2 regions of the Streptomyces aurantiaciflavus genome follow, and region 2 is predicted to be linked to the other one. Evidence: riboswitches for the same ligand, from Rfam matches in the RefSeq annotation. Region 2 holds a riboswitch; the other holds the start of a gene.

Region 1 (7,063 bases), on a different contig from region 2:
ACGAGAGCGAGTCGGCCGACGCCGGTGAGCCGTCCGCCGCCTCCCCGCTCCCCCTCCTCGACGACCAGGAGGAAGCCGCCCCGGCCCCCACCTCGCGCGTGGCCGCCCGCAACGCGAACCGCTCCCGGCGCCGCACGCCCGCCAAGCGCTCCGCGCTGCTGACGGTGGCCGTGCCCTCGGCCTGTGTCATGGGCGTCGCCGGGATCGCCGCCGCCTCCGTCTCCACGCTGACCAGCGACGACAAGGACGTCTCGACCACCGCCTCGGACGCGCAGGCGGTGAAACCGTCCGCGGCCAACAACAAGCTGGACGCCCAGCTGCAGACCCTGACCGCCGAGGCCGACGCCTTCGCCGACCGGGCCAGCCGTACGCAGGAACGTATCGACCTCAAGGCTCAGCAGGAAGCCGAGAGGAAGAAGGCGGCGGCGGAGGCGGCCCGCAAGGAGCGGCTGCGCCCCAAGTACGCCCTCCCGGTCGCCCAGCACGGACTCAGCGCCTACTACGGCCAGGCCGGCATCAACTGGATGTCCACGCACACCGGCATCGACTTCCCGGTCTCCTACGGCACCACGGTGATGGCCGCGACCGACGGCACCGTGCGCACGCAGTGGAACAGCGCCTACGGCAACATGATGATCGTGACGGCGAAGGACGGCACGGAGACCTGGTACTGCCACCTCTCCAGTTACCGCGTCGCCTCCGGCACGACGGTGAAGGCCGGCGACCCGATCGCGTACTCCGGCAACTCCGGCAACTCGACCGGCCCGCACCTGCACTTCGAGGTCCGGCCGGGCGGAGACTCGTCGATCGACCCGCTGCCGTGGCTGCGCAGCCACGGTCTCGACCCGACGTAGACCTCGATCCCTTGACGAGCCCCCGCAGTTGAGCGGGGGCTCGCTTCATGTCATGCGCCCTTCATGGGCCCCCGGCCCGGGCCTACAGTTTCTCCACCGGCGCGTACCGCAGCAGCAGCCGCTTCGGCTTGGTGTCGCCGAAGTCGATCGTCGCCTCCGCGTTGGCGCCCGTGCCCTTCACCGCGACGACCGTGCCGAGCCCGAACTGGTCGTGGGTGACGCGGTCGCCCACGGCCAGCGAGACGACCGGCTTCTCCGAGGTCCGCCGTGTGGCGAAGCCGGACGCGCCGGACGCCGACGAGCGCGAGCGCGAGGAGGACAGCGAGGCCGCCACCCCGGACGCCGGACCGGACGACACGGGCGAGGTCGCCCCCGTCCGCTTCCAGTCGACATGGGTGGCCGGGATCTCCTCCAGGAACCGGGAGGGCGGGTTGTACGACGGCTGCCCCCACGCGCTGCGCATCGCGGACCGCGTCAGATACAGCCGCTCCCGCGCGCGGGTGATGCCGACGTAGGCCAGGCGGCGCTCCTCCTCCAGCTCCTTGGTCTGACCGAGGGAGCGCATGTGCGGGAAGACGCCGTCCTCCATGCCGGTCAGGAACACGACCGGGAACTCGAGGCCCTTGGCGGTGTGGAGGGTCATGAGCGTGATGACGCCCGAGCCGTCCTCCTCCTCGTCGGGGATCTGGTCGGAGTCGGCGACGAGCGCGACCCGCTCCAGGAAGTCGGAGAGCGAACCGGACGTCTCGCCCTCACCGGACTCCTGCTCGAACTCCAGGGCCACGGCGGCGAGTTCCTGGAGGTTCTCGATACGGGTCTCGTCCTGCGGGTCGGTGGAGGCCTGCAGCTCGGCGAGGTAGCCGGTGCGTTCGAGCACCGCCTCCAGGACCGTCGCCGGGCCCGCACCGGACTCGACGATCGTACGGAGCTCCTCCATCAGCACGTTGAACCGCTTCACGGCGTTCGTCGACCGCGCGGCCATGCCGTAGGCCTCGTCCACGCGCTTCAGCGCCTGCGGGAAGCTGATCTTCTCGCGCTGGGAGAGGGCGTCGATCATGGCTTCGGCGCGCTCGCCGATGCCCCGCTTGGGCACGTTGAGGATGCGGCGCAGCGGGACCGAGTCCTCCGGGTTGGCGAGGACACGCAGGTAGGCCAGGACGTCCCGGACCTCCTTGCGCTCGTAGAAGCGGACACCGCCGACGACCTTGTAGGGCAGGCCGACGCGGATGAAGACCTCTTCGAAGACACGGGACTGGGCGTTGGTGCGGTAGAAGACGGCGACATCGCCGGCCTTCCCCTCGCCCGCGTCCGTGAGGCGGTCTATCTCGTCGGCGACGAACTGCGCCTCGTCGTGCTCGGTGTCGGCGACGTATCCGGTGATGCGCGCGCCCGCGCCGGCGTTGGTCCACAGGTTCTTGGGGCGGCGGGACTCGTTGCGCTCGATGACGGCGTTGGCGGCGGACAGGATCGTCTGCGTGGAGCGGTAGTTCTGCTCCAGCAGGATCGTCGTCGCGTCCGGGTAGTCCTCCTCGAACTGGAGGATGTTGCGGATCGTCGCGCCGCGGAAGGCGTAGATCGACTGGTCGGCGTCACCCACGACGCACAGCTCGGCCGGCGGGATGTCGTCCTCGCCGGGCGGTACGTCGACGGGGTGCTCGCTGGTGCCGACGAGCTCGCGGACGAGGGCGTACTGGGCGTGGTTGGTGTCCTGGTACTCGTCGACCAGGACGTGCCGGAAGCGGCGGCGGTAGTGCTCGGCGACGTCGGGGAACGCGCGCAGCAGGTTGACCGTGGTCATGATCAGGTCGTCGAAGTCGAGGGCGTTCGCCTCGCGCAGCCGCGACTGGTAGAGGGCGTAGGCCTGGGCGAGGGTCTTCTCGAAGCCGTCGGTGGCCTGGGCGGCGAAGTCCTCCTCGTCGATCAGCTCGTTCTTGAGGTTGCTGATCTTGGCGCTGAAGGACTTCGGCGGGAAGCGCTTCGGGTCGAGGTCCAGGTCGCGGCAGACCAGGGCCATGAGGCGCTTGCTGTCGGCGGCGTCGTAGATCGAGAACGACGACGTGAAACCGAGCTTCTTGCTCTCGCGCCGCAGGATGCGCACGCACGCGCTGTGGAAGGTCATCACCCACATCGCGTTCGCACGCGGGCCGACGAGCTGCTCGACGCGTTCCTTCATCTCGCCCGCGGCCTTGTTGGTGAAGGTGATCGCGAGGATCTGTCCGGGATGGACATGGCGCTCGGCGAGGAGGTGGGCGATGCGGTGGGTGAGCACGCGCGTCTTGCCGGATCCGGCGCCGGCGACGATGAGCAGGGGGGTGCCGGAGTGGACGACGGCGGCGCGCTGGTTGTCGTTGAGCCCTTCCAGGAGCGCCGCCGCGTCGATCGCCGGGCGCGGGGCGCCGTCGCGGTAGTAGGCGTCCCGATCCGGAGGCACGTCGAACTTCCCGCCGAACAGATCGTCCGGAAGCGGCTCCGGAGCGTGATCGTCCTCGGGCGGCGGCGGGGGCTCCTCCTCGTGGCCACGAGGGGCCTGGAGGTCCGCCAGGAAGCTGTCGTCAAAGAGGCTGCTCATCGCTCTCCGAGTCTAGGGGCCCTCACTGACAACCCGCCGCCGTCCCCAGAACATCCGCGAATTCAGTGGCCGATCAAGAATCCGGCGATCTTGCGGGACCGGGCGCCCTGAGTCCTCGCCCTGCCGAATCAACGCGTCACGGACCGTGACCGGAGGGCTCGGCACGTACTTGCGCTTGGCGCGGTCGGGATTATTCGGTCGACAACCATGAAACCGGTCGGACAGTGCCATTGCGGCATGAAGTGAGCGAATGAGCTCACATCACTCCGGATTGGCGGCGCCGCGTGAAGCCCTGACCCAAGGTCACGAAAATGTATCGGGCATATCACCCATCAACCTTCACAGGGGCCACACCAGTTGGCTACCGTGCCGGGCAGGCCGTACGACCCCCACCGGCGAACCTCGCCGGGCCGCGCGGCCTCCGCCGAGTCCGGCGCGCCCCCTCGCGGCAGCCGGAGCCGGGGACCCACCGAGACCTTGGGGTGAATCGGCCCGACTCCCCTCCGGAGACAAGGCCGTAGGGCAACCCTTCCGAACCACCCGCCCGAACCCGACAGCTAACCCGGTAGGCGGAACATGGAAGGAGTCGCCTCCCTTGGCGTCGCAGCACCGCAAGCCACGCCCCTCGGGTACGCGCGTAGCAGGCATACGCACGCCCGCTCTCGCCACCGCCGCCCTCACCTCGATGGCCCTGCTCTCCCAGACGGCCAACGCCGCGCCCTCCGCGGACGACAAGCCGAGTCTGGAGGAGGTCGAGAAGAAGGTCGACGACCTCTATCGCCAGGCGGAGACGGCGACCGAGAAGTACAACGCCGCCAAGGAGAAGACGACCAAGCAGCGCAAGCGCGTCGACTCCCTCCTCGACAACGTCGCGCAGCGCGCCCAGAAGCTCAACGAAGCACGGGAGCGGCTCGGTTCCTTCGCCGCCGCCCAGTACCGCACCGGTGCCTCCGCGCCCGACACGGCGACCTTCCTGCTCGCGGACTCCCCGCAGGACTACTTCGACCAGACCCAGCTGATGGGGCGCCTGACCGAACGCCAGAAGGGCGCGGTCGACGACTACTTCACCGAGCAGTCGGAGACGATGAAGAAGCGTCAGGAGGCCACGAAGAGCCTCGAGACGCTCACCGACTCGCAGAACGACCTGAAGACCGCCAAGGCCACCGTCCAGAAGAAGCTCAGCACCGCACGCACGCTGCTGTCGCAGCTGACGGCGGAGGAGAAGGCGCGGCTCGCCGCGATCGAGAAGCAGAAGCAGGAGGAGGCCGCCCGCAAGGCGGCGGAACTGGCGGAACAGCAGGCGGCCGAGGCGGCGGCCGCGCAGCAGGAGAGCAGCACCTCCTCGAGCTCGGACACGTCCTCGTCGTCGTCGCCGTCCTCGTCCGCTCCCGCCGCGGACGCCTCGTACACCACGAAGGCCGAGAAGGCGCTCGCCTTCGCCCGCGCGCAGATCGGCAAGCCGTACGTCTGGGGCGCCACCGGTCCCGAGTCCTACGACTGCTCCGGCCTCACCCAGGCCGCCTGGAAGGCCGCCGGCGTCACCCTCCCGCGCACCACCTACGACCAGGTGAACGCCGGTACCACCGTCCCCCTCGCCAACGCCCTCCCGGGTGACCTGATCTTCTTCTACGACGACGTCACCCACGTCGGCATCTACATCGGCAACGGCATGATGATCCACGCCCCGAAGCCGGGCGCGTACGTGCGCGAGGAGTCGGTGTACTACGACGGCGAGTCGTCGATCCACAGCGTGGTGCGCCCGGCCTGAGGGCAGCCGGTGCCCGGCGGTCGTCGCCGGGGGCGTCGCCGGGCGGTCGTCGCGTGCCTGTGAGTGGGGGCACGCGCGCGTGAGCGGGTGGCTCCAGTGCGTCAGGGAGCGCGGCGCCCCGTCCGCGCGCCCCTCACCTCCGCCCGGCGCCCGCACTGCGCGACCGGCGCCCCTGGAGCCCCCTCTCCGCGCCGGCGCACTCCGCCCCACCCCGTCTGACACCCCTCACCCCACGCCGTCTCCGCTGTCCTGTGCCCGCGCGTAATTCCTCGTCCCCGCGCGCGTGCCCCCTCGCAAGCCGTCCCGTGCTGCTTAGCATCGGCCGCATGCCCGGCTCTTCCCCCTTTCGCTCCTGGTGGGCGCGGCGTACGCCGGCGGCCGGGGCCGTTGTGCTGGCAAGCGGCATCCTGTCGGTCGGTCTGGATCTGGCGGGGTACGCGGTGCTGTCCCGGATCGCACTGGCGACGGCGGGCGCCGTCTGGGTGGCGCTGGCAGTGGGCTTCGTCGTACGGCTTCTGGGCGAGCGCGAGCGGTGGCGGGCGGAGGCAGGTGCGCCGGAGGCGCTCACGGCCGTCGCGGCGACCACCGTGCTCGGCACGCGGTTCTCCGCGCTCGGACGGCAGCAGCTCGCCGAGTCGCTGCTGGCGCTCGCGGCGGTGCTGTGGCCCGTGCTGCTGGTGAACGTCATGCGGCGTTGGAGGCGGCGCATGTCCGGGGCGGTGTTCCTGTGTTGTGTGGCCACACAGGGGCTGGCCGTACTCGGTGCGACTCTTGCCCGGGCCGAGGAAGCGGCCTGGCTCGCGCACACCGCGCTCGTGCTGTTCTGGCTCGGCCTGGTGCTGTACGGCTTCGCGCTGGCCCGTTTCGACCTGCGGCAGGTGGCCGGGGGCGCCGGGGACCACTGGGTGGCGGGCGGCGCGCTCGCCATCTCGGCGCTGGCGGGGTCGAGGCTCCTCACGGCCGACGACGGCGGCCTGTACCTGTGGAACGAGGACGACACCAGCGCGCTGCGCACGATGACCGTGGGGCTGCTGATTCTGGACCTGAGCTGGTACGCCGTACTGCTCGTGGCCGAGGCGCGGTGGCCGCGGGCGCGCTACGACACGCGGCGCTGGGCGACGGTGTTCGCGATGGGGATGACGGCGGCGGGGACGCTGTCCGTCGCCGCCGCCGTCGGCGTCCCGTGGCTGGAGTGGCCCGGGCGGGTGCTGCTGTGGATCGCGGTGGCGGCGTGGACGGCCGTCGCCGCGGGATCGGTCGCGGCGGCCCGCGCGGCCGTCAGGTCCAGAGGACCGCGATGAAGACGTTGGCCACGGTCAGCAGCCCGACCAGACCGAACAGGGGCTTGTCCACCTTCTCGTCGTCGCGCTTCACGTAGACCAGGCCGAGGATCACGATCAGCAGTACCAGCTTCACGCCGATCTTGATGTTGTTGACCTCCTGGTCGTCCGCCTGGTTGAGGCCGACCAGGATCACGCCGGTGACCAGCATCGTCGCCGCGCCGTGCAGCATCGCGGGGACGAAGCGGGCCGTGCCCTGGCCCATCGCCTTCATCTGCGTGAGGAAGCCGCCGAGGAGCGCGGCGATGCCGATGATGTGCAGGCCGACGAAGAGATGGATGAGTACGTCCATGAAGCCGGATGCTAATCAGCCGCGCGGAGGCCACCCGACACCGGCCCACCTCCTGTGACGGCACCTGCATATGCGCCCCATAGCACTCCGCCGCTCCGACGTGTCCGGTTTCCGCCGTATCGGTCAGCGCGCCGCCCGAAGTCGACGCTCCTGGACCGGATCGACGACCACACCCGGTCACCTGTCACTGCGCTCGCGTCACTTCCGCACATCCCGTTACCGACTCGACACGGACGGGCC
Region 2 (7,063 bases):
GAGGTAGGCGGTGGCGGCCAGCCCCCGCCGGGCCAGCGCCTCGGCGGTCGGCCCCGGCAGGTCGGCGAAGCCGTCGTCGAAGGTCAGCAGCACCGGCCGGGCGGGCAGCGGCGCCCGCCCGGCGAGGTGATCGGCGAGCGCGCTGACCGTGACGGGCGTACGGCCGCTGTCGACGACGGCGTCGAGATGCGCGGCGAACACCTTCGGGGTGACGGTGAACTCCGCGATCCAGTCGGGCGGGTCCGCCATCACGGCGTGGTAGAGGAAGACGGGGATGCTCGCCCCGGCCATCGGATCTCCCGCCCCGCCTGTACCGCCTCTGCCGCCCTTCGCCCCCTTCATCGTGACCCCCCGGAGGCCAGGGCCGACCGCAGTGCTCGTCGGGCCCGCAGGTAGCCGAGCGGTCCGTATGCCATTCCCCTGCGCTGGAGCCGGGAGAGCCGGCGTGGCCAGGGATGGGCGCGGTCGTCGTGGTCGCCCGGTGCGGTGCCCGCGTCCGTTGCCCGGGTCGCGGTCAGGGCGCGGGCGTGGGCCAGGCCGCGGGGCAGGCGGGCGAGGAACGCGGGCAGAAGGGCGGGGCGGTTGACCAGGACGGCGGTCAGATAGGCGGTGAGGCCGGCGCCGTAGCCGTAGGCCTGGGTCTCCAGGTCGCGCCAGGTCTCCCGGTGGTGGTGCCAGACCAGGGCCCGCGGGGTGTAGTGCAGGCGGTGGCCCTGGGCGAGGACGCGGACGAACCCGTAGAGGTCGTCGCCGCCGCGTGCGAGCGTGCCCGCACCCGTCGCCGGGTCGAAGCCGCCGACCGCGCGCAGCACGCCGGTGCGGAAGGCCATGTTGGCGCCGGAGCCGAACCGGCCCGCCGTGAACGGGAACAGCGGCTCGTCGGCGGGCGGGTCGGCGGGGTCGTACGTGCGGGGCGCGAATCCCTTCGCGAAGCCGCCGTGACTCTCCAGCAGCACCTGGGCCGGTGTGCGCAGCCGGGCGGGCAGGATCAGGCCGGTGGCGCAGCCGAGGCCTGGGTCGGCGGCGAAGGGCGCGGTGAGTTCCGTCAGCCAGCGCGGGTCGGCGACCACGTCGTCGTCGGTGAAGGCGATCACCTCGCCGCGCGCGGCCTCGACGCCCTTGTTGTGGGCGACGGCGAGACCGGGCACCGGCTCGGTCACATAGCGCACGCGCTCGGCGTACTTGCGTTCGATCAACTCCCGGGTCGTGTCCGTCACCGGGGCGTTGTCGACGACGACGATCTCGAAGTCCGGATGGTCCTGGGCGAGCATCGAGTCGAGCGCGTGCGAGAGCCGGTCGGCCCGCTCCCGTGTCGCGATGACGACGCTGGCCCGGGGCACGGGGGGTGCCTCGACGGCCTCCGTCGGCTCCTCGGGGAACCGCTCCCGGGCCAGGGCGGCCAGCACCGTCTTCGGGTCGGCGCCCTCCGGGACCCGCCCGAGCAGCGTGCCGACCGGTCGGCCACCCCTCCTGACCAGGAGGAACACATCACCGTGGGTGACGGGCGGGCTGCCGGGGCCAGGTCTGAGGCTCGCCTCGCCGGCCCCCGCCCGGACGCCCTCCGTCCGGCCGCCCCCCGACCCCGAGCCCTCCGTCTCGGCGCCCCCCAGCTCCAGCTCGGCGACCTGAACCGGTCTGATGGCGAGGAACCGCCGGATCTCCTGCTCCGCACGTGGTGCGCGGGACATGAACCCTCCCCCTGTCATGAACCCTCCCCAGCCATGAGCCCTCCCCCGGGCATGACCCGTCGCGAGCCCGCGCGGTCTGTGGCTGCTCCTCGCGAGCTCTCACGACCTCTTACGACCGGCGCAGCCGGCCCGCGCTCTTCAGCATCCGTGCGGCCGCCGCCGCGAGCCTCGGCCGCCCGCGCACGAAGTGGTGCGCACGGCGCGCGGGCTCACGACTGAGCCAGTAGAGCGCGGCGCCCGCCCCCGGACGCGTCCACGCTCCCTCGTAGACGGCCAGTTCGCCCGTCTTCAGCGAGTCCTTGTACTCCGCCGCGCCCCGCCCCAGGTCGAGCAGGCCGATGCCCTCGGCGGCCGCCGCCTCGGCCATCCGCAGATGCAGCACCAGACCGGGCGAGTACTTCGAGAACTCCGTGTCGTACGCCGGGAACCAGCAGGCCAGGACGGTCGCCGAGCGCAGCCCGAAGTGCGCGGCGATCGGCCGCTCCCCGGCGTACAGGACGGACAGCGTGCCGGAGCACTCCGGGGCGCGCGTCTTTGCGAGCGTGTCCACGAGCCGGGTGATCCACTCCTGCGCGAACCGGTCGCGGCGGCCGGTCCTGCGGTACTGCGCCGACTTCCACGCCATGAGGGCGCGCAGCGCGGCCGGGTCGCGTTCGTCGAACACGAACCGCAGCTCGCCCACCTGGCGGCCGAGCCTGCGCTCCTTGGCGAGCGTCGTCTTCAGGAACTTCGGCGACTGCGCCCGCAGCACGGACTCGTAGGTCTCGTAGCCCTTCTCCACGTCGATGACGTAGGCCGCGTACTCGGCGGCCGCATGCGCGGTGAACAGCCCTTGTTCCGCCTCCAGGTTGTCGAAGGCGAAGCTCGACAGAGAACATGCCCGCATCAGTTCGCCCGCGTCGAGTCCGATACCCGGGCTCAGCACGGCTCCCTGGGCGTCCGAGACGCCGTACGCGAGGGCCTGGCCCTGGCCGAACCGGCCGCGCTCATGGGGCAGGAAGCCGACCGGCTCGCGCCCCTCGTACACCACCGCCACCCGCGCGCGGGGCCGTACGCGCCCCACGGCGTCGGCGAACTCCGGTTCCATGAACGGGTTGCGCGGGACTGTCGAGGCGGCGCGCAGCGCACGCCACCGCTCCCGTTCCCCCTCGCCGAGATCCTCCGGCCTCAGCACACGAATACGTCCACTGCTCAACCTGACCCCCCGATCAAGTCCCCCCTGGACCCTTGGACGGTACCGCTCCAGACAGTTCGGGCGGTAGGTAGCGGAGCATGTTGTTGCCAACTGGTGCAGAGGCCTTTAACCGGCCGGTACCCGGCGTTGCGCCAGAAAGCCGTTTCTCGCCCCCCGGTTTCTTTGCCCGCGGTTTTCCTTTCCGCGCGGGCCCCCGCTCCGTGCGGCGGTGTCGGGCGGGGGTGGCGAGGAGCCGGCGGGCACCGCCCGGGGCTGAACGGTCGGTGAGTTGGAAGCGGCCCGGATCCGTATTCTCTGATCATGGCCGCACCCCTCGCACCTGCCGCGCGCTGCGCGTACCCCCTCATCGCCACCGACCTGGACGGAACGCTGCTCCGCGGCGACGACACCTTCTCCGACCGGTCGCTCGACGCGCTCGCGCGGGTGGCGGCCGCCGGCGCCCGCCATCTGGTGGTGACGGGCCGCCCGGCACCCCGGGTACGGCCGCTGCTGGCGAACCTGCGCAGCAGGGGGCTCGCGGTGTGCGGACAGGGCGCGCAGTTGTACGACGCCGGCGCGAACCGTCTGCTGTGGTCGGTCACCCTGGACCGGGAACTGGCCGGGACCGCGCTCGAGAAGATCGAGGCGGAGGTCGGGCAGGTGTACGCGGCCGTCGACCAGGACGGCGTCGACGGGCTCACGCTCATCGAGCCGGGCTACCGGATGCCGCACCCGACCCTGCCGGCCCTGCGCGTCGGCGCGCGCGAGGACCTGTGGTGCGAGCCGATCAGCAAGGTGCTGCTGCGCCATCCCACGCTGTCCGACGACGAGTTGGCGGCGACGGCCCGCTCGGTGGTCGGCTCGCTCGCGACCGTGACCATGTCGGGGCCGGGCACGGTGGAGCTCCAGCCGTGCGGCATCACCAAGGCGACGGGGCTGGCCCTGGCCGCCGAACACCTCGGGCTGAGGCCGCAGGACACGATCGCCTTCGGTGACATGCCCAACGACATCCCGATGTTCGACTGGGCGGCGCACGGCGTCGCGATGGCCAACGCCCATCCCGAACTCAAGGCCGTGGCCGACGAGGTGACGACATCGAACGAGGACGACGGCGTGGCCGTCGTCCTCGAACGCCTCTTCCCCTGAGGGCCGCGGCCGCGCAGGAGTCGCACGCCGGTCACACGCCGGTCGTGCGCCAGTTGTGCGCCGGTCGTGCGGGAGTCCTGACGGAGTGGGGAGTGGTGGGAGCGGGGAGTGCGGGGGAGGGGATCAGTACGCGCCGAACACGTTGTCGATCGAGCCGTACCGCGCGGCCGCGTAGTTGCAGGCGGCGGTGATGTTGGCGACCGGGTCGTACGGGTCGTACGAGGTGCCGGGCACGTGGTACGCGGCGAAGGTCGGGTCGATGACCTGGAGCAGGCCCTTGGACGGGATGCCCTTGGCCGCGTTGGAGTCCCACAGGTTGATGGCGTTCGGGTTGCCCGAGGACTCGCGCATGATGTTGCGGTAGATGCCGTTGTAGGTGCCCGGAATGCCCCTCTCCGCCATGATCGCGAGCGACTCGCGGATCCAGCCGTCGAGGTTGTTGGGGTACCCGGCGAGTGTGGTCGCCGAGGTCTCGGTGGGGGCCGCGGAGGCGCTGGTCGCGCCGATGAACGGGAGGGCGAGCACGGCGGCGCCGGTGCAGGCGACGGAGATGGCGCGGGTGAAGCGGCGGCGGGGCTGAGCGGCAGCGGGCATGGGGAAGTTCCTCTCCGGCGCCTGCGAGGTGAGCTGTCGGGTTCGGGCGGGGAGGTGCCCGGCCGGCCGCCGTACGGATACGGCGACGCGGCTTCACCCCGAGCCGGTCCGGTACGTGTCTGACGTACCGTCCGGCGGCCTACCTGGGTCCCCCGCTCCTGCCGTGCGCGAGTGGTTCGTCGATGGGGTGCCGGGCGGCGGCAGGATGAGGCGTCTGCCCGACTGGGCGGGAACGTATGCGAGAGCACATGTCCGGAACAAGTGCCGGATTCACAGAAAGCCCCTATTGACCTTGATCTGCGGCGTATGGGGTGCTTGATCCTTTGCGTTCGCCAACCTTCAACTCGCTTGCCGGAAAAGCGGAATGACTTATTCCGGTGAAGGGTGCGGTTCTTTTGTGAAGTGAGCCAACTCACCCGCATTCACAAGAGGTGCGAATCGGACGTAAATCCCAAGTCCCTTTTAAAGGGGCGCGCGTGGAATGTGCCGTACGGAGGGGTGCGGGCGGGGCGTGCGGCAGCTCAGCGGACGGGGTGCATCGTGCGGCGCAGCCAGGGGGCGGCGGACAGGACGGCCAGGCCCGCGGCGAGCGCGATCGCGCCGTTGACGCCGAAGTAGGCCCGCGGGGAGACGTCGTCGTAGAGCTTCACCGTCTGCGCCTGGATGCCACCCGCGAGGGCCGGGGAGAGGAACCACAGGGACATGGTCTGGCTGGAGAAGGCCGCCGGGGCGAGCTTGGTGGTGGCCGACATGCCGGAGGTCTCCAGGAGGACGTGGCCGAGGCCGAGCAGCAGGTACGCGCCGACGATCCACCAGACGGACATGGGGTGGGCGCCGGAGGACTGCGCGGACGTCGGCAGGACCATGAGCAGGAACGACAGGCCGCCCAGGACGACGCCCAGGGCGATCTTGTTCGAGGCGTGCGGCTGGGCGCGGCCCATGCGCACCCACAGGGCCGCGACGAAGGGGGCGAGGCCGATCTCGAAGGCGGCCAGGGCGGAGGCGTACCAGCTCGCCGGGAAGGCGAAGCCGAGGATCGTCGTCTCGGCGTTCGCCGACGCCAGCAGCACCATCGTGGAGTACGCCTGGAACAGGACGAAGTTGAAGACCGTCGAGGCCAGGAAGAGCACGGCGTACGGGCGCAGCCGGCCGCGCTCCTCCTGGGTCACCCCGGGACTCGCGAACATCACCGCGAAGCAGGCGACCGGGGCGAGCACCGAGGCGAGGGTGAGCAGATCGACGAAGCGGGCCAGGGTCAGCCAGCCGGCCGCCGCGAGCAGCACGCCGACGGCGGTGGCGACGACGAGGCCGGTGACGATCCTGTGGAGCGCGAGGCGCATCGCGGCGGGCGCGAGGGCGCATTCCGCCGTGTGCTTTCGCCCGGACAGGTGACGGCGGCCGGTCGCATACTGGGCCAGGCCGAACGTCATACCGATCGCGGCCACCGAGAAACCCCAGTGCCAGCCCTGGTGGTCGCCGAGCCGGCCGGTGATCAGCGGGCCCGTGAAGGCGCCGATGTTGATCGCCGTGCAGGCGAGCGCGAAGCCGGCGTCTCGGCGGTCGTCGTCGGTGCGGTACAGCTTGCCGGCCATGGTGGCCGCGTTCGGCTTGAGCAGGCCGGTGCCCGCGCCGGCCAGGCCGAGGCCCACCCAGGTCGTGCCGGCCGTGGGCACCGCCATGGCGTAGTGGCCGCAGGCGATCAGGATGCCGCCCCACAGCACCGCGCGGTACGAGCCCAGGACGCGGTCGGCGAGCCAGCCGCCGGCGACGCAGAGCAGATGGACGAGGGCGCCGTAGGCCGCCGCGAGGGAGGCGGCGGTCCCCGCCGGCAGGCCCAGACCGCCGTGCGCCACCGTGTCGGCGAAGCAGAGCACCAGGACGGCCTGCGTGCCGAGGAACGAGAAACGCTCCCAGGCCTCCAGACCGCAGAGGGTGAGCAGGCCCCGGGGCTGGCCGAAGAAGGCGTGGTCCTCGCGGGGAGGGGGTCGGTCGTCGGGTTCGACGTCTACCTCTGCGCGGGACATGAATCACTACTTCCCGGTGAGTCGATAAATGTCCGTTCATCTCGGCTGGTCAGAAACATACCGGTCGTGATCCGAAGCCGCCCGGGCTGATCCGGGCAGCTCCCGGTCGAGCGATGTGAGGGCCGGGGGACGTGGGGGCTTATCGGTGATCGAAACGTGACCGGATACGCTGACGAGAGTGATGGCAGCGACCTATCGACAAACCGTGTAAAGCGCCAGTAGACACCAGCAGACAGGAGACTCCTCGTGACCGTCGTCGGGCCGTTCGGGCTGAGCGTGCGGGACCAGGCTCTGGAAGCCGATGTCCAGGCCGGATTGGCGGCTGTCGAGGAAGGCTTGCTCGAGGCCACCAAGAGTGAGGTTCCGTTCATCACGGGGGCCGCGCAGCATCTGGTGCGGGCCGGCGGGAAGCGGTTCCGGCCGCTGCTCGTGATGCT

What was found. A riboswitch is a leader RNA that binds a small molecule or an ion and turns the genes downstream of it on or off. The one in region 2 is predicted to bind cyclic di-AMP.
Region 1: it holds a riboswitch for cyclic di-AMP, as region 2 does, so the genes downstream of both, ACPT94_RS11525 (C40 family peptidase) here and ACPT94_RS35520 (transglycosylase SLT domain-containing protein) in region 2, are expected to answer to the same signal.

Annotation. Positions count from the first base shown of each region.
Region 1 covers NZ_JBNCAQ010000008.1:178,119-185,181, reverse strand. The annotation lists gene ACPT94_RS11535 (M23 family metallopeptidase) at 1-854, shown strand, start outside; gene pcrA (DNA helicase PcrA) at 937-3,423, opposite strand; cyclic di-AMP (ydaO/yuaA leader) riboswitch at 3,850-4,010, shown strand; gene ACPT94_RS11525 (C40 family peptidase) at 4,019-5,191, shown strand; gene ACPT94_RS11520 (tellurite resistance/C4-dicarboxylate transporter family protein) at 5,518-6,492, shown strand; gene ACPT94_RS11515 (hypothetical protein) at 6,470-6,823, opposite strand.
Region 2 covers NZ_JBNCAQ010000041.1:13,924-20,986, reverse strand. The annotation lists gene ACPT94_RS35540 (polysaccharide deacetylase family protein) at 1-291, opposite strand, end outside; gene ACPT94_RS35535 (glycosyltransferase family 2 protein) at 339-1,688, opposite strand; gene ACPT94_RS35530 (GNAT family N-acetyltransferase) at 1,798-2,862, opposite strand; gene ACPT94_RS35525 (HAD family hydrolase) at 3,184-4,008, shown strand; gene ACPT94_RS35520 (transglycosylase SLT domain-containing protein) at 4,132-4,602, opposite strand; cyclic di-AMP (ydaO/yuaA leader) riboswitch at 4,606-4,786, opposite strand; gene ACPT94_RS35515 (peptide MFS transporter) at 5,124-6,626, opposite strand; gene ACPT94_RS35510 (polyprenyl synthetase family protein) at 6,873-7,063, shown strand, end outside.